One region of the Micromonospora sp. CPCC 206060 genome, then DNA from elsewhere that is predicted to be linked to it. Evidence: riboswitches for the same ligand, from Rfam matches in the RefSeq annotation. Region 1 holds a riboswitch; each other region holds the start of a gene.
What was found. Region 1 has a riboswitch for cyclic di-AMP ahead of V6U90_RS20240 (coiled-coil domain-containing protein). Riboswitches for the same ligand answer to the same signal wherever they lie in the genome.
Positions count from the first base shown of each region.

Region 1 (5,165 bases):
TGGACCGGTCGACCAAACTCGCCCATCAGGGCAAAGCGGTGCTCACCGAGGCACTCATGGCGTACGCCAGGAGCGGTCTCACCGGTCTGCCGGGCTTCGTGGAGTTCCTCGACGCCCTGCCCGACGGGGTCAGCCGGATGGCCCGGGCCGACCGGCTGGCCCACGAGGTGGCCGAGACGCTCAAGGCGGCCATGGTCACCGATCCCCTCTTCGGTGGGGCGGGCACCCCGGCCGATCCGGGTGTGCTGCTGACCCCGGCGCCGGGCCGACGGGCCCGGGTCTCAGTGATCAACTTCGTCGGGCTCAACTCCGACGAGCAGCGGCAGAGCTTCGTCAACCAGTTGCAGATGGCGCTCTTCGCCTGGATCAAGCGACACCCGGCCGGCGACCGCCCGCTCGGCGGGTTGTTCGTGATGGACGAGGCGCAGACGCTCGCTCCGTCGACCGGGAACACCCCGTGCACGGCCAGTTCGATCGCACTCGCCGCGCAGGCCAGGAAGTACGGTCTGGGGCTGGTCTTCGCCACCCAGGCACCGAAGGGACTGCACAACCAGATCTCCGGCAACGCGACCACGCAGTTCTTCGGGTTGCTGAACGCGCCGGCCCAGATCGAGGCGGCCCGCGAACTGGCCCAGGCCAAGGGCGGCCGACTGCCCGACATCGGGCTGATGCGCAGCGGTCAGTTCTACGCCGCCGGGGAGGGCTTCCGGTTCGTCAAGGTCGACGTCCCACTCTGCCTGACCCACCACCCGAAGGCGCCACTCACCCCGGAGGAGGTCGTCGCGCGGGCCGGTTGACGAAGGGCCGGGGCGCACCGGAGGGTAGACCCGCCTCCCGTGCGCCCCGGCAACCGGTCATCGGATCAACGGCCCGAAGATCCCGGAGCGTGGTCAGCGCCGACGGGCGCGGACGGCCAGCCATTCCCGGGACTCCCGTCGGTTCAGTGCCCAGAGAACCCAGACCACCAGGCCGACGCCGACAATGGTGATCGCGCCGAACACACCGAGGGAGGCCGCGAAGAGCAGTCCGGAGAGCACGAGAACGAGATGGCCGGACCAGGGCCGACGCTGTACCAGTCCGGCGGCGACGGCGGCACAGGCCAGCGCCAATGTCACGAAGAAGATCCCGGCGGCCAGTGTGCCATCCTCGACCAGCATGTGCAGGAACGCGGCCAGGATGAAAAGGACCGCCAGAATTCCGAAGATGACCACGGTGGTCAGCACGGCACCCGGCATCGGTGGCCGTAGGGTGCGCCCGATTCCCCAACCGTCCCGGTGATTCCGCCCGTTCTCCACCCGACAATTGTCGTCCATATCCGGCGCCGACCCCGCGTGTCAGAAAGACGACAATAAATTTCCCGAACAGACATTGCGGTACGGATACGCCCGCGCCACGAAGACCGCCGAGATCGCACGGCCAACACCCCCCTCAATTACGCTCGGTAACCGAGTGGCGGCTGACGGCGGACCACCCGTCGCCCCTCGCCAGCCGACCGGGGAACCAGCCGGTGCCGGCCCGTCCGGACCCACTACGAGCAGTAGCGAGACCCGTGAGACGATCGGACCTGCTCAAGTGGAGCACCGACAAGGGTGGGCCGGCAGGCCGACCCGTACCCGACTGAACCACTGGAGACCGATGGGCGCCGACCACACCCGTGCCGCTCGACCCACCCCACCCCGGGTGCGCCGGATCCTGCTCGCGACCGTGGTGCCGCTCTTCGTGGCCACGGTGGTCGCCGCCGGGGTGCTCTGGCCGCGGGACACCCCGACCCTGGACGGCGTTGACGACGTGCCACGCCACCACGGCACGGTCACCCGGGTGGTGACCGAACCGTGCCCGCCGCCCGAGGCCACCCCGGAGGGGGCCCCGCCGGGTCCGCAGGGGCCCTGCGGCACGGTCACGGTCCGGGTCGGGGACGGACCGGACGCGGGCCACGAGGTCGAGGCACCGGTACCGGCCGGTCCGGGAGCACCGTCCGTCGCCGTCGGCGACGAGATCATCCTGGTGGAGTTGATTGATCCGGCCGATCCGGAGGCGACCAGCTACAACATCGCCGAGCACCAGCGTGGCGAGCCGCTGCTCTGGCTGGCCGCGGTGTTCGCCGCCGCCATCGTGGCGTTCGGGCGCTGGCGGGGTCTGGCCGCACTGGCCGGACTGGGTGCCAGCTTCGCCATCCTGCTGACCTTCGTGCTGCCGGGGATCAGCGCCGGCCGGTCCCCGCTGCTGGTCGCGGTCGTGGGCGCGGCACTGATCATGTTCGTGGTGCTCTACCTGACCCACGGGGTCACCGCCCAGACCTCGGTCGCGGTGCTCGGGACGCTGGGCAGCCTGGTACTCACCGGCGTGCTCGGCGCCGTCGCCACCGCCGCGACCCATCTGACCGGGTACGGCAGCGAGGACGCCACCACGCTGTCGATGCTCCAGGCCGACATCGACCTGCGCGGCATCCTGCTGGCCGGGATCATCATCGGTTCGCTCGGGGTGCTCGACGATGTCACCGTCACCCAGGCGGCGACGGTGACCGAACTGGCCCACGCCAACCCGGGACTCTCCCGGCTCCAGCTCTACCGGGCGGCGACCCGGGTCGGCCGGGCGCACATCGCCTCCACGGTCAACACCATCGTGCTGGCCTATGCGGGCGCGTCGCTGCCGCTGCTGCTCCTGCTCGTCGCCGATTCGCGTCCGGTCGGGCAGATCCTGACCAGTGAGTTCCTGGCCCAGGAGATCGTCCGCAGCGGCGTGGCGACGCTCGGGCTGATCGCTGCGGTACCGCTGACCACCGGCCTGGCGGCGCTGGTCAGCACGGCGGGCCGGCGGGCCGCGTCCACCGCCGAGACCGACGGCGGCAGCCTCCCCGCGCCCCGATCCACTACCGAGCGTGACGAGGCGTTGGAGGCCCTGAGCCAGCCGCGTACCGCTGGCCGCTCCACCACGGACCGGGACACCGCCGACTGGACGGCGCCGGAATGAACACGCAGACGACACTCTCCATTTCCGCAGCGTGACCATCGGCTGATGGTTCTGTAGACCGTGCCACTACCCTCGGACACCTTGTGCGAAATAACGGTTTTAAGGGGCTTCCCGCGTGGATCACCGGGTCGGGTCTCGGGTAACCTCGCTGCCGGTCACCGCCGAAGGCGCGAGCGGCGTCTGCGGTGCCACCGCCCAATCGTCGAAGGACGAGCCGGGGAACCAGGTACCTGGGGTGAATCCGCGTCAGCGGTCGGGGCCACTTCCGCTCCGAACCCGTCAGCTAACCCGGTCGGCGGTCAACGGAAGGGAATGATGTGACGGCACCCCTGCGCCGCTGGTTAAGACCTGTGGTGGCCGTATTCGCCGCCCTGGCCATCGTCTCCGGGCCCCTGCCGGCGACAGCCGCGCCCTCGGCGCCGAAACCGTCGGGGCACGAGGACGACACACCTCTGCTCAGCGACGTGCTGGAATCAACCAACCGCAGCTATGCGCAGGCTACGGCGAGGTTGAAGAAGTCCGAGGAACGCCAGAAGGCGCTCGCTTGGGAGGTCCGGCGCGCCCAGGCCGAACTGGACGCGCTCGCCCCCCAGGTCGGGCAGATCGCCGCACAGTCGTACCGGTCCGGCCGGATCGGCGCGATGGCCTTCCTCCTGGACAGCGGTTCGCCGGACTCGTTCGTTGAGCGCGCCGCCGCGCTCGACGAACTGAACATGGTGAACGCGCAGAAGCTGGCCAAGGTCCAGCAGGCCAAGAACGACGCCGAGCAGGCGAAGTTGGCCCTGGACGCCGAGGTCCGCGAGCAGCAGAAGCAGCGGAACATCATCGCCAAGCAGAAGCGTGACGCGGAGAAGGCGCTGGCGCTGCTGGGCGGTCCGGGGCTGACCGGAGGCATGGTGGTCGCCACCTCGCCGGTCGCCCGGATGGCCCCCGGCCGGGACGCGGACGGTGACTGGCGGCCGGAGTCGTGCAGCGAGAACGACCCGACCACCGGCGGCTGTGTCACCCCACGCACCCTGCACATGTACAAGGAGGTCAAGCGGGCCGGCTTCAACCGCTTCGTCGGTTGCTACCGGCCCGGCGGCCCCTGGGAGCACCCCAAGGGCCGGGCCTGCGACTGGTCGCTGATGAACAGTGGCTTCCGGTCGGCGTACAACAACGACACGAAGAAGTACGGCAACGACCTGACGGCGTTCCTGGTCCGGAACGCCGACCGGCTCGGTATCTACTACGTGATCTGGTACAAGCAGATCTGGTTCCCGGCGACCGGCTGGAAGTCCTACAGCGGGCCGTCGGACCATACCGACCACGTGCACGTGTCGCTGCTGTAACGACGCACCGGTACGCCGAGGGGCCGTCCGGCCGGGAGACCGTGCGGGGCGGCCCTTCGGCGTACCGGCCCGACGACCCCGGGTCAACTGCCACGTGCGCTTCCCCGACACCGACGTTCATGCAATGCTCTTGCACATGTTGACTGCCGATGCCGTCTCTCTGCACGCCTATCAGCAGGGTGAAGGGCCGCGACTCGACCCCCGGACCGGCGAGCTGATCTTCGTGGACATCGCCGGTCACACCCTGCACCGCAGCCGCCTGTCCGGCGGCACGCTGGTACCGGTCGGCAGGTACGACCTCGGTGAGCCGGTCGGTGCCGTCGCCCCGCTCGCCGCGCCCGGTGCGGGCTGGCTGGTGGCCGTCACCGACGGCTTCGTGCACCTCGCCGAGGACGGCACGCGCACGGTGCTGCACGCCGGCCTGGCCGCCGACCACGGCCAGATGAACGACGGCGCCTGCGACCCCGCCGGACGGTTCCACTGCGGCTCGCAGAGCCGGCTCCGTCAACCGGTGGCCCGGCTCCACCGGCTGGACACCGACGGGTCGGTACACGTGGCCCTGACCGGGGTGACCGTCTCCAACGGCATCGGCTTCACCGCCGACGGCACGACCATGTACTACATCGACACCCTGCCGGCCCGCAGCCTGGAGTCGTTCGACGTGCACCCCGACGGCAGCCTGGGCCGGCGCCGGACGGTGACCCGGGTGGCCGGCGGCAACCCGGACGGGCTGGCGGTCGACGACGAGGGCGGCATCTGGGTGGCGGTCTGGGACGGCTGGGCGGTGCACCGGTACGCGCCGGACGGCCGACTGCTCGCCGAGGTGCGACTGCCGGTGGCCCGCCCCACCGCGGTGGCGTTCGC
Region 1 covers NZ_JBAKHU010000033.1:24,186-29,350, reverse strand. The annotation lists gene V6U90_RS20255 (ATP-binding protein) at 1-797, shown strand, start outside; gene V6U90_RS20250 (hypothetical protein) at 891-1,235, opposite strand; gene V6U90_RS20245 (YibE/F family protein) at 1,636-2,970, shown strand; cyclic di-AMP (ydaO/yuaA leader) riboswitch at 3,153-3,283, shown strand; gene V6U90_RS20240 (coiled-coil domain-containing protein) at 3,288-4,301, shown strand; gene V6U90_RS20235 (SMP-30/gluconolactonase/LRE family protein) at 4,438-5,165, shown strand, end outside.

Region 2 (5,165 bases), on a different contig from region 1:
CGAGACGGCTGGCGCGGGGGTACTGGCCCGCTGCGGCTCCTGGCGCCCGCCCCGTGCCCTGCTGCGGGCGCTGCGGCCGAGTCTGCGCTGGTTGCTCTTCGGTGACCGGTGTGATCCGGTGGACATCCGGTTGGCCACCTCGGCGGTGGCCCGCGCCTCGCTCCGCTCGATCGGCGGGTTCCGGGCGTCGATCGGGGTCCAGCACCGGTTGGAGACCCTGGCCCGCCTCGGTGACGTCCCGGCTGCCGCGCTGGTCGGCGACCGGGACCGGCTCACCCCGCCCCGCTGCGCCGAGTCGATCGCGGATGCGCTGCCGACCACCGAACTCACCGTCTGCCCGGGTGCCGGGCACATGCTGATGATGGAACGCCCCGACGAGGTCAACGCCGCGCTGCTCGGCGTGGTACGCCGGGCGCTGGCCGCCAACATGCCCGCCGATCATGGACTTGTGGTGGGTGACAGAAGCCACGAAGGGTAGCCAGTCGGGCACCATAACTCCATGATCGGCGAAGACCCCGACAGCGGTCGGGGCGGTGCCCCGTACCCTCTTCAGGTCACCCTGACCTGCGGCCCGGCGCCGCCCGGCGGCCCCGCCCCGCCGCCGACATCCGGTAGGAGCTTGCGCGTTGACCGATCAGACCACGCTGCAACAGGAGATCGCCGCTGAGCAGCGTCACCTGGACCGGGTGTACGCCCGGCTGGCGGAGTTGCGCCAGTCGGCCGCGCGCGCCGAGCGTGACGGTTACCGGCTGGCCCGGGTGGGCAACTTCGGGGCGCTGGTCGAGCGGGACGCGATGGTCTTCCATGCCGCCCGGCGCCGGCAGGCGCTGGACGCCGAGCACGAGGGGCTGGTCTTCGGGCGGCTGGACCTGCGGGACTCCTCGGTGCTGCACGTCGGCCGGCTGGGGGTACGCGGGGCCGACTCGGAGACGCTGGTGGTGGACTGGCGGGCCCCGGCCGCTGCGGCGTTCTACCGGGCGACCGCGCAGCAGCCCCTCGGGGTGGTCCGCCGCCGGATGATCCAGTCCGCCGGTGAGCGGGTGACCCGAATCGAGGACGACCTGCTCGACCCGGCAGCGGCCCCGCCGGGCATGCGGGTGGTCGGTGACGGCGCACTGCTGGCCACCCTGGCCCGAGCGACCGGACGCGGCATGCGGGACATCGTGGCCACCATCCAGCGGGAACAGGACGAGGCGATCCGCTCCTCCGGGTCGGGGGTGACCATCGTTTCCGGCGGCCCGGGGACCGGCAAGACCGCGGTCGCCCTGCACCGGGCGGCGTACCTGCTCTATTCCGACCGCAGCCGGTTCGCCGGGGGTGGCGTGCTGGTGGTGGGCCCGTCGGCGGTCTTCGTCGAGTACATCGCTTCGGTGCTGCCGTCGCTCGGCGAGAACGCGGCCACCCTGCACTCACTCGGCTCGCTCTTCCCCGGGTTCCCCGCGACCCGGACCGACCCGACGGCGGTCGCGGCGGTCAAGGGCTCGCTGCGGATGCGCCGGGTGCTGGAACGGGCGGCCCGGGACGCCGTGCCGGACTCCCCCGCCGAGCTGCGACTGCTCTACCGGGGTGAGCTGCTCCGGTTGTCCCGGGCCGAGCTGGACACCATCCGGACCCGGGCACTGCCACCGGGTGCCCGGCGAAACGAGGTCCGCCGGGCCGGGTTCGACGGGATCTTCGCCGCGCTCTACACGCAGGCCCGGCGGCTGCGCATCGGCGGCCTGCCGGACCAGCGCAGCTTCGAGGACGAGTTGGCCGACCGGACGGACTTCCGGGAGTTCCTCAAGGCGTGGTGGCCCCGACTGCACCCGTGGCACGTGCTGCGCTGGTTGGCCGACCCGCGGCGGCTGCGGTCGTACGCGGGCGGCATCCTCTCCACCGTTGAGATCCGGGCGCTGGGCGAGGCGTACCGGACGCTGGACGCCGGGGGGCCGACGATCGCCGACGTCGCGCTGCTGGACGAGTTGGACGCGCTGCTGGGCAAGCCCGTGCGGCCGGCCCGGCGGCGGCGGGACCCGTTCCAGCTGGCCGGCGGGGTCCGGGAGTTGAGCACGCATGCCGAGCGGCAGCGGGCCGCCCGGGAGGCCGCGCGGGAGCGGCCGGAGGACTACCGGGAGTACGCCCACGTGGTGGTCGACGAGGCCCAGGACGTCTCGCCGATGCAGTGGCGGATGTTGGGCCGTCGGGGCCGGCTGGCGTCCTGGACGGTGGTGGGTGATCCGGCGCAGACCGCGTGGACCGGTGACCCGGCCGAGTTGATCCGGGCCCGGGACAAGGCGCTGGGCCGGCGCAAGCGGCACGAGTTCACCCTCTCCACCAACTACCGCAACCCGGCGGAGATCTTCGCGGTGGCCGCCGAGACGATCCGCGAGGTGCACCCGGAGCTGGTGCTGCCCCGGGCGGTCCGGGCCACCGGGGTCGCCCCGGTGCGACGTACCGTGCCGGCCGCCGAGTTGGCCGCCGCGACCGTCGAGGCGACGGCCGTGCTGCTCGCCGAGGTGGAGGGGACGGTCGGGGTGATCACGCCGGTGCCCCGCCGGGACGAGGTGGCCTCCTGGCTGACCGGGCTGGCCGACCCCCGGTTGCAGGTGGTGACCAGCCTCCAGGCCAAGGGCATGGAGTACGACGGCGTGGTGCTGGTGGCGCCGGGTGAGATCCGGGCGGATTCGGAGTCGGGGGTACGCACCCTCTATGTGGCGCTGTCCCGGGCCACCCAGCGGCTCACCACCCTCGACCCGGAGGCTGCCATGCCCTCGACCCGAAGTGAGTGACAAAGTATTCACCGTCAGTTGGTTGAACACATAGCAATATGAGCATAGGTTGGAGCGGCGGCAGGGCATCGGCGGGAGGGTGGGTACGTGGGCGGCGGTCATCATCACCACGGGCAGGCGCGTAACGCCCCCCACCAGCACCGGGGTCGGCTGTGGGCGGCGTTCGCCCTGCTCAGCGGCCTGATGCTGGTGGAGGCGGTGACCGCTCTGGCCACCGGCTCGCTGGCGCTGCTCTCCGACGCGGGGCACATGTTCACCGACGTGCTCGGCATCGGGATGGCGCTCGCCGCGATCACCGCCGCCCGGCGCGCCGCCGACGACCCGCAGCGGACCTTCGGCCTCTACCGGCTGGAGGTACTGGCCGCGCTGGCCAACGCGGTGCTCCTCTCCGGCGTGGCGGTCTACGTGCTGATCGAGGCGGTGCAGCGCTTCGGCACGCCGTCGGAGGTGCCCGCCGGCCCGGTGCTGTTCGTCGCGCTGCTCGGCCTGCTCGCCAACATCGGCGCGTTCGCGCTGCTCCGGCCGGGCGCCGAGGAGAACATCAACCTGCGCGGCGCGTACCTGGAGGTGGTCGGCGACCTGCTCGGCTCGGTCGGCGTCATCGTCGCCGCCGTGCTGATCGCGGTCGCCGACTGGTGGTGGGCCGACCCGCTGGTCGCGGTGGCCATCGCGGTCTTCATCCTGCCCCGCACCTGGCGGCTCGGCCGGGCCGCCGTCCGGATCCTGGTGCAGGCGGCACCGGAGCACCTCCAGGTCCCGGCGGTCCGGGACCGGCTCTGCGCGGTACCCGGGGTGTCCGACGTGCACGACCTGCACGTCTGGACGCTGACCTCGGGCATGGAGGTAGCCTCGGCGCACCTGACCATCGACCCGGGCGCCGAGGTGGGCACGGTACTCACCGCGGCCCGGACCGCCCTGCACGACGAGTTCCACATCGAGCACGCCACCCTCCAGATCGAGCCCGGCGCCGCCACCGGGGCCTGCGGTCGGATGGAGTGGTGAGGCCGCGATCCGCAGCGTGGGGACCGACGGACCGACGGTCGACAGCCGGGATGAATCGGGCGTCGATCGGACACCCGGCACCGGAGGCGCACCGGGGTCAATCTCCCGGGTTTAGCGGCACCTTAAATCTTTCAGGGGTATTGTCCGGAACATGCCGGACAAGTGGGTAGGAAGAGCCCGTAGCGCCCATTCAGGCGCTGCGGCGTACCCACCGACCCCGGTAGGCTCACCACCGGCCCCCGCCGGGCGGCGCCCTCCGGCGCCTGCGGTGGCCGCCGCCTAATCGCCTCGTGCGAGCCGGGGAACCACGTACCTGGGGTGTATCCGCGTCAGCGGTAGGGATCTTCCGTCCCGAACCCGTCAGCTAACCCGGTCGGCGGCTGACGGAAGGACATCTGTATGCCGATATCCGCACGACGTACCACCGCCCGGATGGCAGCCCTGCTCGCCGCGACCCTCGCCCTCGGGGTCGTGACGGCGCCGGTCCCCGGCGCACAGGCCGCCGTTCCGGTCGGTACCGCCCTCGCGGCACCGGCCCCGGGCACCGACGACGAAGGGGGCACGCCGGCCCTCCGGGCCCAGCTCGAAGCAGCCAGCAAGGGCTTCCTCGACGCCAAGGCCGCCCTCGACAAGTCGAGCAAACGCCAGCAGGAACTGACCGGCCAGCTCAAGGTCATCGAGGCGGACTTGACCGTCCGCAACGCCAAGGTCGGCGAGATGGCCGGCGTGGCGTACCGGACCGGCCGGCTCGGCACCATCTCTGCGCTGCTCGGCAGCGGGTCACCGGACAGTTTCCTGGACCGGGCCGCCGCCCTCGACGCGGTCGCCGCGCACGAGGACCGGCAACTGCGCGACCTGATGGAGACCCGTGACCTGCAGACCCGGGCCAAGACCGCCCTGGACAGGGAGGTCACCGAGCAGCGCAAGCAGGTCGCGATCATGGCCAAGCGCAAGCAGCAGGCCGAGCGGGCACTGCTGGTGGCCGGCCGCTCCAGCAGCAGCGGATCCAGTGGTCCCGCCTCCACCACCTCGGCCTCGGCCAAGCCGGCACCGCGCAATCCGGACGGCTCCTGGCCGAGCGAGTCGTGCAGCGTCAACGACCCGACCACGTCGGGGTGCATCACCCCACGCACCCTGCACGCCCTCAACCAGGCCAAGGCGGCCGGGTTCACCCGGTACGTGTCCTGCTTCCGCAACGGCAGTTCGGGGGAACACCCGAAGGGGCGGGCCTGCGACTTCGCCGCGCAGAAGAGCGGCTTCGGCGGGGCGGCCACCGGTGGCGACCGGACGTACGGGAACAACCTCGCCGCGTACTTCGTGAAGAACGCCAGCCGGCTCGGCGTGCTCTACGTGATCTGGTACAAGCAGATCTGGCTGCCCAGCAGCGGTTGGAAG
Region 2 covers NZ_JBAKHU010000001.1:302,624-307,788, forward strand. The annotation lists gene V6U90_RS01385 (alpha/beta fold hydrolase) at 1-478, shown strand, start outside; gene V6U90_RS01390 (HelD family protein) at 627-2,768, shown strand; gene V6U90_RS01395 (cation diffusion facilitator family transporter) at 2,856-3,770, shown strand; cyclic di-AMP (ydaO/yuaA leader) riboswitch at 4,037-4,165, shown strand; gene V6U90_RS01400 (coiled-coil domain-containing protein) at 4,170-5,165, shown strand, end outside.
Region 2: linked by a shared signal. The riboswitch ahead of V6U90_RS01400 (coiled-coil domain-containing protein) and the one ahead of V6U90_RS20240 (coiled-coil domain-containing protein) in region 1 are both predicted to bind cyclic di-AMP.

Region 3 (5,165 bases), on a different contig from region 1:
GACCTGTTCGACGGTGGGTCCACCGGGCCGGACGGCGAGGGCGAGCCCCACCACGCCGCCGAGGGAGTGCCCGAGGACCACCACCCGTTCGGCGGGGTCGAGCAGCTCGGCGACCCGGTCGGCGAGCGCGGTGAAGGAGTAGCCGGGCAGCGGCGCGGCGGCACCGTGGCCAGCCAGATCGGGGGCGAGCCAGCGGTCCGGCCAGTGCCGGTCGAGCAGCGGACGCCAACGGTGCCAGACGGCGCCGCTGCCCCCCATGCCGTGCAGCAGCACCAGCCGGGGCATCCGGGTCTCGCCGGTCGGGGAAGGTTCCGGGTCGGACATGTCGAGCAGTCTGCCACCGGCCCGGGGCACACCGGAACCGCCGGGAACGCCGGTCCCCGGGCGCGCACCGGGCGCCGACCCTGGTGGGTCGGCGCCCGGTGGTGGCGGTGCGGGGAGGAGGACCGCCGGATGGAACGCTGGTACGGCCTCGGGACGGGACGTCAGGCGGAGTAGCCCCGGGTCGCGATCCAGTTCGCCAGGGCGGTCGTGGCCAGCCAGTACGAGGCGGTGGCCGGGTCGGCCGAGTCCGAGATCTGCACGCTGCGCCCGTCGTCGGCGTAGCCGACCACGGCGATGTAGTGCCCGCCGGGGAAGGAGTGCCAGCCGCCCTCGGTGTCGGTCACCGAGCCGGCCACGTTGGCGACGACGGCGTACCCGTTGCTGACCGCCCGGACCACGTCGGCCTGGAGCTGGTCCTTCTGCGCCGACGTGGCGGCACCACCGGGGATCATCCGGGTGCGGTAGAAGTCGGTACCGGTCACGCTGTTGAGCACCCGGGTGGTGTCGTAGGCGGAATCGGTGCCGAACTCGTCGGTGTTGAGCGGGCCGGCGAGCGCGTCCTGGCTGCGCTCGATGCCCCGGACCGTCAGGGCGTTGCGCACCGCCGCCGGACCGCAGTAGTAGTAGGTGGTCTGCGCCTGGTAGTCGACGTCGAGCACCTTCTTCGCGGGCGGCTTCGGCTTCGTCGGCGTAGCCTTCACCGCAGCCTGCCGGACCGGCTTGGCGGCAGCGGACGGGGTACCTGTCGGCGCAGTCGTGGCCGACGCGGTCGGCGCCGGGGTGGTGGCAGCCGACGGGCGGGTCGCCCGGGAGACCCCGCCGGTGGTGGAGTCGTTCCGTTCGGCCACGGCGGCCACCGCCAGGTCGCCCCGGGTGGGCTCGTCGGTACGGGTCAGCAACAGACCGGTGGTCGAGGTGACGGCCAGGACGACAGCCGAAACGGCCGCGACCTGGTACGGGCGACGCGACGCGACGCGCGTCAACTGCTGCTTGAAGCGGTCTTTCACGTGATCCTCCACGGTTGGGTCGCGTCATCGGGGGTATGACGACGCGCCGGGCCCGCCGCTACGGCGACAGGCGGACGGGACGGTGCTGCCGGGAAGACGGATCCACCGATGTCAGGCGCACGCCGACCACACCACGGGGCAGAAGCTCACCGTGGTGCTGCGGGGTCGACCGGGGGGTGCGAAGGGGGAGGTGGTGACCGGGGCCACCGCCGGGGATCCGCCAGTCTCAGCAGCCGAGCGGTCGGATGGCGGCGGGGGTCGGTACGGCGCGACGGGGAGGGCCGGAAAGCGGCGGGGGGTGGTGCTGCACGGGTACGAAACTCCTTCCGATGCCGCCTACCGGGTTAGCTGACGGGTTCGGGCGGGAAGTCTGGCCCTACCGTGGACGTTGTGCTCCACGGATTCACCCCAGAGTGCGGTGGGTCCCCGGCTCGTGCGTGCACGACTCAGCGGGTCCGGCGCAGCGTCGCCCTCGGCGACCGGCAACCACACCGGACCGGGCCGACACTACTGGCCGCTTCTCCTGCTGCCAACCCCTCTGACCTGCCAAAACAGCAAGCCCGCCCGCGATTGGTGACGCATTGTCACCGTGACGGGCACCAATGGGCACGGGTGGCGCCGGAGGTACGGTTCGGGCCGAAAGTGCCCATCCGGCCCATCCGCACGACACAGGTCGGGATCAGGCGACAGCGGGCTGGGCCGACCGGACCCCGGCGGCGAGATCCGCGGCGACGGCGGTGACCGCCTCGACGGCGGCACGCCGGTCCGGGGCGTCCAGCATCGCGCGGACGAAGGCGGACCCGACGATCACGCCGTCGGCGAAGGACGCCACCTGGGCGGCCTGCGCCCCGTTGCTGACCCCGAGCCCCACGCAGACCGGCAGGTCCCCTGCCACGCGTACCCGGGCGACCAGGTCCTTCGCGCCGCCGCCGACCGCGCCGCGCTCACCGGTGACCCCCATCAGCGAGGCAGCGTAGACGAAGCCTCGCGACTCGGCGACGGTCATCGCGATCCGTTCCGGGGTTGAACTCGGCGCCACCAGGAACACCCGGTCCAGCCCGTGGGCGTCGGACGCGGCCCGCCACTCGGCCGCCTCGTCGGGAATCAGGTCAGGGGTGATCAGTCCGGACCCGCCCGCCCCGGCCAGGTCGGCGGCGAACCGCTCGACCCCGTACCGGTCGACCAGGTTCCAGTAGGTCATCACCAGCGCCGGTGCGCCCTCGTCGGCGACGCCCCGCACAGCGGTGAAGGCGTCGGCGGTGCGGGTACCGCCGGCCAGCGCGATCTCGGTGGCGCGCTGGATGACCGGGCCGTCCATCAGCGGGTCCGAGTACGGGATCCCGACCTCGACGATGTCCACCCCGGCGGCGACCATGGCACGCATCGCCGCGACCGAGGTCTCCACGTCGGGGAAGCCGACCGGCAGGTAGCCGATCAGGGCGGCCCGGCCCTCGGCCCGGGCCTGCTCGATGGTGCTACGGACGCTCACTTGGCCTGATCCTCTCTCACCACTGCCGCACCGTCGGAGTCCAGCAGCCCGAAGTACCGGCTGGCCGTGTCGACGTCCTTGTCCCCCCGGCCGGACAGGTTCACCAGGATCACGCCGTCCGGGCCGAGCCGGCGGCCCTCCCGGATCGCACCGGCGAGAGCGTGTGAACTCTCGATCGCCGGGATGATGCCCTCGGTGCGGCAGAGCAGGAGGAACGCCTCCATCGCCTCGGCGTCGGTGACCGGCTCGTACCGGCCCCGGCCGATCTCGTACAGCCACGCGTGGGCCGGGCCGACCCCGGGGTAGTCGAGGCCGGCGGAGATGCTGTGGCTCTCGATGGTCTGGCCGTCGGCGTCCTGGAGGATGAGGCTGCGGCTGCCGTGCAGGACACCCGCGCCACCACCGGTGATCGAGGCGGCGTGCCGCCCGGTCGCCACGCCCTCTCCCCCGGCCTCCAGGCCGAGCAGCTCGACCTCCGGGTCGTCGAGGAAGGCGTGGAAGATGCCGATCGCGTTGGAACCACCGCCGACGCAGGCACAGACCACGTCCGGCAGCCGGCCGACCAGGTCGAGCATCTGCTGTCGGGCCTCCTCGCCGATGATCCGCTGGAAGTCGCCGACCATGGACGGGAACGGGTGCGGACCGGCCACCGTACCGATCAGGTAGTGGGTGTTCTCGACGTTGGTGACCCAGTCCCGCATCGCCTCGTTCATCGCGTCCTTGAGGGTGCGCGAACCGGCGGTCACCGGGATGACCTCGGCTCCGAGCAGCCGCATCCGGGCCACGTTGAGCGCCTGGCGGCGGGTGTCCTCCTCGCCCATGTAGATCACGGCCTCCAGGCCGAGCAGGGCGGCGGCGGTGGCGGTGGCCACCCCGTGCTGGCCGGCGCCGGTCTCGGCGATCACCCGGGTCTTGCCCATCTGCACGGTGAGCAAAGCCTGGCCGAGCACGTTGTTGATTTTGTGTGAGCCGGTGTGGTTTAGGTCCTCGCGCTTGAGGACGATCCGCGCGCCCCCGGCGTGCCGGGCGAACCGGGGCACCTCGGTCAGGATGCTCGGCCGGCCCGAGTAGGTCCGGTGCAGTTCCGCGAGCCGGGCGGTGAAGTCGGGGTCGACGATCGCGGCCCGGTAGGCGGCGTCCAACTCCTCCAGGGCCGCGACCAGGGCCTCCGGTACGAACCGGCCACCGAACCGGCCGAAGTAGGGACCGGACTGGGCGGAGAGCGGCGTCGACGCCGCGGAGACGGGATTGTCCGAGGTCTGGGTCACGCGGTCCTCATCACTGGCTGGTCGTTCGGCGACTCGCTCCCGCCCGGTGGGCGGCACGGGCGCGGCAGGGCGCTCCCGTCGGGGAACCGCCGGCGGCCCGGTCGGCCGCCGCGCTCCGCCGGCCCGGACTGCGGGGTCTTGCCGCCCTGGGCCCGCCTGGCGCGTGGATGACGCACCACCGGATCGTACCGAGACCGGATGACCTGGGATCGACCGGGCGAGGATGACGCCGTACGGACTGGGCGGAACGGGGGATGCCCCGTCCCGCCACCATCGTCAACCCACCGTCATCCGATCTGCCGCTTGAGGTGGTAGCGGTGCACCTCGGTGCTGCCCTGGAGGTTGTTCACGTCCTCCTCGGCGGTGACCAGCTCCCAGCCCTCGGCCCCGGCCCGGTTCAGGTGGGCGATGGCCGTGTCGGCGTAGTCGGTGACATCCCGGCGCGACCCGTCCGGGCCGTACCAGTGGTAGGTGAGCCGCCAGGCCTGTCCGGAGACCTCGCGACGGCGGACCAACAGTGCGTACTCCCAGGCGACCATCCGTCCATTATGGCCAACCATCTACCCACCGTGCGGTCGGGGTTACGACGCGTCGCTCAACCAGCCCGGACGGTACGCCACCGGGTGCCCGGCCGCCACCGGCGGACCGGGGCGGCGGCGGTGCGGTCCGGGGCCGGACCGGGTACCGGCACGGAGCACGCCTGGTGGGCCCGGACCGCCGCCACGAACGCCTCCTCGCGCAGACTGCGGGCCGCCAGGACGGACAGCTCCGCCATCCGCCAGGCATCCCGCTCCCGCTGGACCGCCGCCCGGTGCCGGGCGCGCAGCCGGTCCCGCACCACGGTACGCAGCACGAGTTCCTGTTCGACCGGGTGGCGGCGCGGATCCCAGCCGTTGCGGTGTGCGAACACGTCGCTCAGTTCGGCCACCGACAGCTCGCGCCGCCAGTACGCCGCCATCGCCGCCCGGTGCAGGAAGCGCTCGCGGTCGGCGTACTCGGCCGGGGTGTGCGGGGTCCGGGGGACACCGAACGCGACGGCCCGGACCAGGCGGCGTACCTCGGCGTCGGCCTCGTCGA
Region 3 covers NZ_JBAKHU010000018.1:55,854-61,018, forward strand. The annotation lists gene V6U90_RS14420 (alpha/beta fold hydrolase) at 1-324, opposite strand, end outside; gene V6U90_RS14425 (C39 family peptidase) at 486-1,343, opposite strand; cyclic di-AMP (ydaO/yuaA leader) riboswitch at 1,650-1,793, opposite strand; gene trpA (tryptophan synthase subunit alpha) at 2,011-2,820, opposite strand; gene trpB (tryptophan synthase subunit beta) at 2,817-4,088, opposite strand; gene V6U90_RS14440 (hypothetical protein) at 4,376-4,627, opposite strand; gene V6U90_RS14445 (hypothetical protein) at 4,684-5,165, opposite strand, start outside.
Region 3: linked by a shared signal. The riboswitch ahead of V6U90_RS14425 (C39 family peptidase) and the one ahead of V6U90_RS20240 (coiled-coil domain-containing protein) in region 1 are both predicted to bind cyclic di-AMP.

Region 4 (5,165 bases), on a different contig from region 1:
CACACCGGCCCGGACGCAGCCGGTGAAGGCCGGCTTGTTGGTGGCGAAGTCGGGCGCGATCCGCACCATGCCCGTCGCCGGGGTGCCGGTGTTGACTTCCGGGGCCTTCATCAGGTCGAAGTAGTGGTCCCAGTCCCAGTACGGCCCCGGGTCCCAGTGCATGCCGCGCACGGTCGACGCGACGGTACCCGGCACGTTGTCGTGGCCGATGATGTGCTGCCGGTCCAGCGGGATGCCGAGCCGCAACGCCAGGTGCCGGACCAGCTTCGCCGAGGTCCGGTACATCGCCTCGGTGTACCAGGTGCCCTGGGCGGCGAAGCCCTCGTGCTCCAGGCCGATGGACTTGGCGTTGACGTACCAGTTGCCGGCGTGCCAGCCGACGTCCTTTGCCTTCACGTGCTGGGCGATGTGCCCGTCCACCGAACGCAGCGAGTAGTGCCAGCTCACGTAGGTCGGGTCCTGGACCAGCTTGAGGGTGGTCGCCCAGGTCGCCTCGGTGTCGTGGATGAGGATGTACTCGATCTTCTGCCGGGCCGGCCGGTCGGACAGGTCGTGGTTGCCGTAGTCGCCGCCACCGAGCTCCTGGTAGGGGGCCGGGATCCACTCGCAGGAGATGTCGAGCGGGCACTCCAGCCCGTCCGGACGCTCCAGCCTGCGCAGCCCGAGCCGGTCCAGCCAGGACCGCTCCGGGGTGATGTCGGCCCGGGCGACGAGGGCCACCTGCTGCCCGTCGTCGGTGCGCCGGCTGACCCCGGTACGGATCGTGTCGTACACCTGGTCGGCGAAGGCCGCCGCCGCGTCGGCGCTGTCCGCGCCCGCGTACCGGGCCACCGCGCCGTACCAGGCGGCCGGGTTGCTGTCACTGCCCGTCGGCCCGGCCAGGCTCCGCTGGTACGACGCCAGCAGGGCGGCGCCACCCCGGATGTTGACGGCCGGCTCGGCCCGCAGCGACTCCTCGGCGGCGCCGGTGAGCCCGGCGGCGGCGTCCAGCGTCTGCAACGACGCGGCCGGCGGTGCCGGACTGTCCGTCCCGGTACCGGCCCGGCTTGGCCGGGAGTCGTCACCGCGCGGGTCCTCGTCACCGGAGTCGTGGTGGTGCCCGGGGAGGGAGAGCACGTACTCGGCGTCGGTGAGGTGCATCGGGCCGAAGCCGCCGCTGGTGCTCGGGGTGCCCGCGTTGGTATCCCAACGGGACTGGAGGTAGGAGACGCCGAGCAGGACGCTCTCCGGTACGCCGTACTCCGCTGCTGCGGCGGCGTACTCCTGCTGCCGGGTCGGGGCGGTCGAGCCGGCGGCCGGGGCCGTCGCGGTGAGTGGGACGAGCGTCGCGGCGCCGGCCACGACGGCGCTGAGCAGGATCCGTCTGCTCGTCGGTACGTTCGGGCGAAGCATCGAACCTCCATTCGGGGGGGGGATGGGTCAGTCCGTCGTCACCCTCGCGCGTGCCGGGACGTTCGTCAACAGATTCCGACGAGACCGGTGCCAGTGAAATTTATCTTCGCTCCCCGTCGGGGGCCGCCGCGTTCCAGAATCGCCGCGTCCCGCCCCCGACCTGTCGAGGAATCGTCACGTCCAGCGGGCCGCCGTGTCGGGTCGAGTGTCCGCCATGTGGATGGAATCGAGGGGTGTCGCAGCTTGCGACCATCCGGCGGCCTTCTCTAGTGTGGTCATTTGTCGAGACGGCAGCAGGTCACCCAGCCCGGGTGGCATCGGCTCGACACCGCCGAATCGCTCGCCTGGCGAGCCGGGGACCCAGTGCACCACCGGGGTGAATCCGCAGTCCTGCGGTAGGGCGCCTCCCTTCCCGCCCGAACCCGTCAGCTAACCCGGTAGGCGGTAGGGGAAGAAGGAGTTAAGGCCTCGGTGGCACACCATGCCCCGCGGTCGACGTCCACCCGACCGGCTCCCGCCGGCCGGCGGACGATCGCACCGCGCCCACGCTGGTCTCGCATATCCACCGCACTCGCCGCCCTCATCGGGTTCGCCGTCATCCTGACCGGCGGAGCCACCGCGGCACACGCCGAACCCTCGATCGCCGAGATCGAGAAGCAGATCGACGAGGACTGGAACAAACTCGAACCGATCATCGAGAAGCACAACGCCACCCGCCAGGACCTCGCCGCCCGCCGCAAGCAGGCCGCCGCGCTCGCCCGACAGATCGAACCTCTGCAACTCCAGGTCGACCTCGCGATGAACAAGGTCAGCGCGCTCGCCGTCCGGGCGTACAAGGGTGAGAACACCTCGGCCCTGAACGCGATGCTCGCCGGCGGCTCACCCACCACGTTCGTCAGCCAACTGGAGATCCTCGACCAGTTCGCCAAGCGTCAGCAGGCGGACATCCAGGCGGTCGTCGAGCTCAAGCGGAAGCTCAGCGCCAAGAAGGAGCCACTGGACGCGCTGGTCGCCCAGCTCACCCGTACCGAAGCCGAGCTGGCCGCGAAGAAGAAGCAGATCAACGCCGAGATCGACCGGCTGCAGAAGCTCCGGATCCAGGTGTACGGCAACGGCGGCGGTGGCCCGCTGCGGCCCGCCCCCTGCCCGGCCACCTACCCCGGCGGCAAGGCCGGCATCGCGGTCAAGTTCGCCTGCGCCCAGATCGGCAAGCCGTACGTCTGGGGCGCCGAGGGGCCCAACTCGTACGACTGCTCCGGGCTCATGCTCGCCGCCTGGGCCAAGGCGGGCGTCTCCCTGCCGCACAACGCCGCCGCCCAGCGGCGAGCGGTGCCGAGCGTCAGCCGGTCCGAGCTACGCCCCGGTGACCTGGTCTTCTACTACAGCGACCTGCACCACGTCGGCATGTACGTCGGCGACGGCTGGCTGGTGCACGCCTCCCAGGCCGGCGAACCGGTCAAGATGAAGCGGGTCGACAACGGACCGATCCACAGCTACGGCCGCCCCGGCTGAGATTCGATGTAAGGAAGGGCCCCTTCTTAACGCTTTCGGTATAGGAAGGGGCCCTTCTTAACGCCTGTCGCCGGTGTGGCTGTCGCTCAGCGGGTCGGCCAGGTCCGCCAGTGCTGCCAGGCCCGGCTCGGTGTCGGGCCGCGCTGCCCCTGGTAACGCGAGCCGTAGACGGCCGACCCGTACGGATGGTCGGCCGGCGACGAGAGCCGGAAGATGCAGAGCTGCCCGATCTTCATGCCCGGCCAGAGCGTGATCGGCAGGTTCGCCACATTGGAGAGCTCCAGGGTGACGTGACCCGAGAAGCCGGGGTCGATGAAACCGGCCGTGGAGTGGGTCAACAGCCCCAACCGGCCCAGCGAGCTCTTGCCCTCCAGCCGTCCGGCGAGCTGGTTGCCGAGCGAGATCACCTCAAGGGTCGAGGCGAGCACGAACTCCCCGGGGTGCAGCACGAACGGTTCCCCGTCCGGTACGTCCACCAACGAGGTCAGGTCGTCCTGCTGCATCGCCGGGTCGATGTGCGTGTAGAGATGGTTGTTGAAGACACGGAACAGCCGGTCCAGGCGTACGTCGATACTCGACGGTTGCACCAGCGCGGGCTCGAACGGCTCCAGCGCGAGATTACCCGCCTCGATCTCCAGCACGAGGTCACGGTCGGAGAGCAGCACGGACACACCTTAGCGAGCCGCCCGGCCGGTACCTGCGTCGGCGTCGGGTCAAATGCCTGGTTGAGTGGGCGTTCGAACGTGTGTTCGATAGAATGAGGGCATGGCAACCTGGTCTGAATTCGCCGCTGACGAGCCCCGACTCGCCGACGGGATCCGCCACCTCATGCAGCAGTACGGGCCAGGTCTCGGCTATCTGGCGACGGTCCGCGCGGACGGTGGTCCCCGGGTGCACCCGGTGTCACCCGTTATCACCGAGGAGGGCCTCTTCTGTTTCGTCATCGACTCGCCGAAGCGGCGCGACCTGGAACGCGACGGGCGGTACGCGCTGCACTCGTTCCCGCCGGAGGAGAGTGACGACGAGGCGTACGTGGCCGGTCGTGCCCGACCGGTTACCGATCCGGCCCGGATCGCCCGCCTCGCCGACCGAGCGCATGCCACGCGGCAGGTCGACTGGCGGCTCTTCGAGCTCACCGTCGATGTGGCGATGCTCGCCCGACGCGGTGGTCAGGGTGATCCGGGCTCGCCGCACTCGCGCCCGGACGTGCAGGTGTGGCTGGATCCGACCGGAGCCGGAGCCGGAGCCGGAGCCGGAGCCGGAGCCGGAGCCGGAGCCGCCGGGCCCACGCCGCCGCCAGTCCGGCCGAGCCGACGTGGGCGGCACGCCCGCCATCCGATTGCGGAGACGCCGGTGCCTGTCCTGGTCCCAGAGACGCCGGTGCCGGCCCCGTGACACGGAGCCGGCACCGGACGGTGGTTGCGTTTACGCCGCGCGGTACGCGTTCCACGCGGTGATCATGCGAGCCGCCTGGCCGGCGGTGAACTCGTACATGCACGAGTCGTACGTGTAGTCCATGAAGTTGTGGATCGGATCGGCACCCGCGGTGGAGCAGGTGTCCCGGCCGGTCGGGCACTGGTAGGCCGGCGACGACTCAGCCGGGGTGTCCGAGACGCTGTCGCCCGAGCCGGAGCAGCCACCCTGGAAGGTGTGGTAGAGGTTCAGCCAGTGGCCGACCTCGTGGGTACCGGTGTCACCCTGGTTGTAGTTGGTGGCGGTACCACTCGGCAGCGACTCGCCCAGCACGACGACACCGTCCATGCTGTCCAGCTTGCGCTTCGGGAAGGTGGCCCAGCCGAGCAGGTCGTCGCTCAGCTCGCCGAGGTACATGTTCAGGACGTTCTTGCCGCCCTGGCGCAGCGAGGTCTTCATCGACCGCTCTGCGCTGGAGCCGTAGACGATCGGGTACCACGCGGGGTTGGTGACCCGGTTGATGCTCTGCAACTGGAAGGCGAAAGCGGTGGGGGCGCCACCGGTCGCGCCGCTGTATGCCTGGTTGAGTACGTTGATCTGCGAGGTGATCATCGAGTCCGGGATGTTGCCACCGGCGCGGGTGCTGTCCCGCTGGATCACGTGCACGATCACCGGGATGGTTACGGTGGCCATGGTGGCCGGACCGGCAGCCTCCGGTCCGTTGCGCAGCGCACGCTCGCGTAGCGCGGCGACCAGGTCCGCGTCACGCTCGCGCACCTGGGCTGCGGTCAGCTCGTTCGGGTCGTGCTTCGCCGTGCCGCCAGCCTTGACCTTGGCGTCTGTATGGG
Region 4 covers NZ_JBAKHU010000004.1:8,372-13,536, reverse strand. The annotation lists gene V6U90_RS05445 (N-acetylmuramoyl-L-alanine amidase) at 1-1,392, opposite strand, end outside; cyclic di-AMP (ydaO/yuaA leader) riboswitch at 1,712-1,851, shown strand; gene V6U90_RS05440 (C40 family peptidase) at 1,864-2,904, shown strand; gene dcd (dCTP deaminase) at 2,991-3,569, opposite strand; gene V6U90_RS05430 (pyridoxamine 5'-phosphate oxidase family protein) at 3,670-4,299, shown strand; gene V6U90_RS05425 (zinc metalloprotease) at 4,330-5,165, opposite strand, start outside.
Region 4: linked by a shared signal. The riboswitch ahead of V6U90_RS05440 (C40 family peptidase) and the one ahead of V6U90_RS20240 (coiled-coil domain-containing protein) in region 1 are both predicted to bind cyclic di-AMP.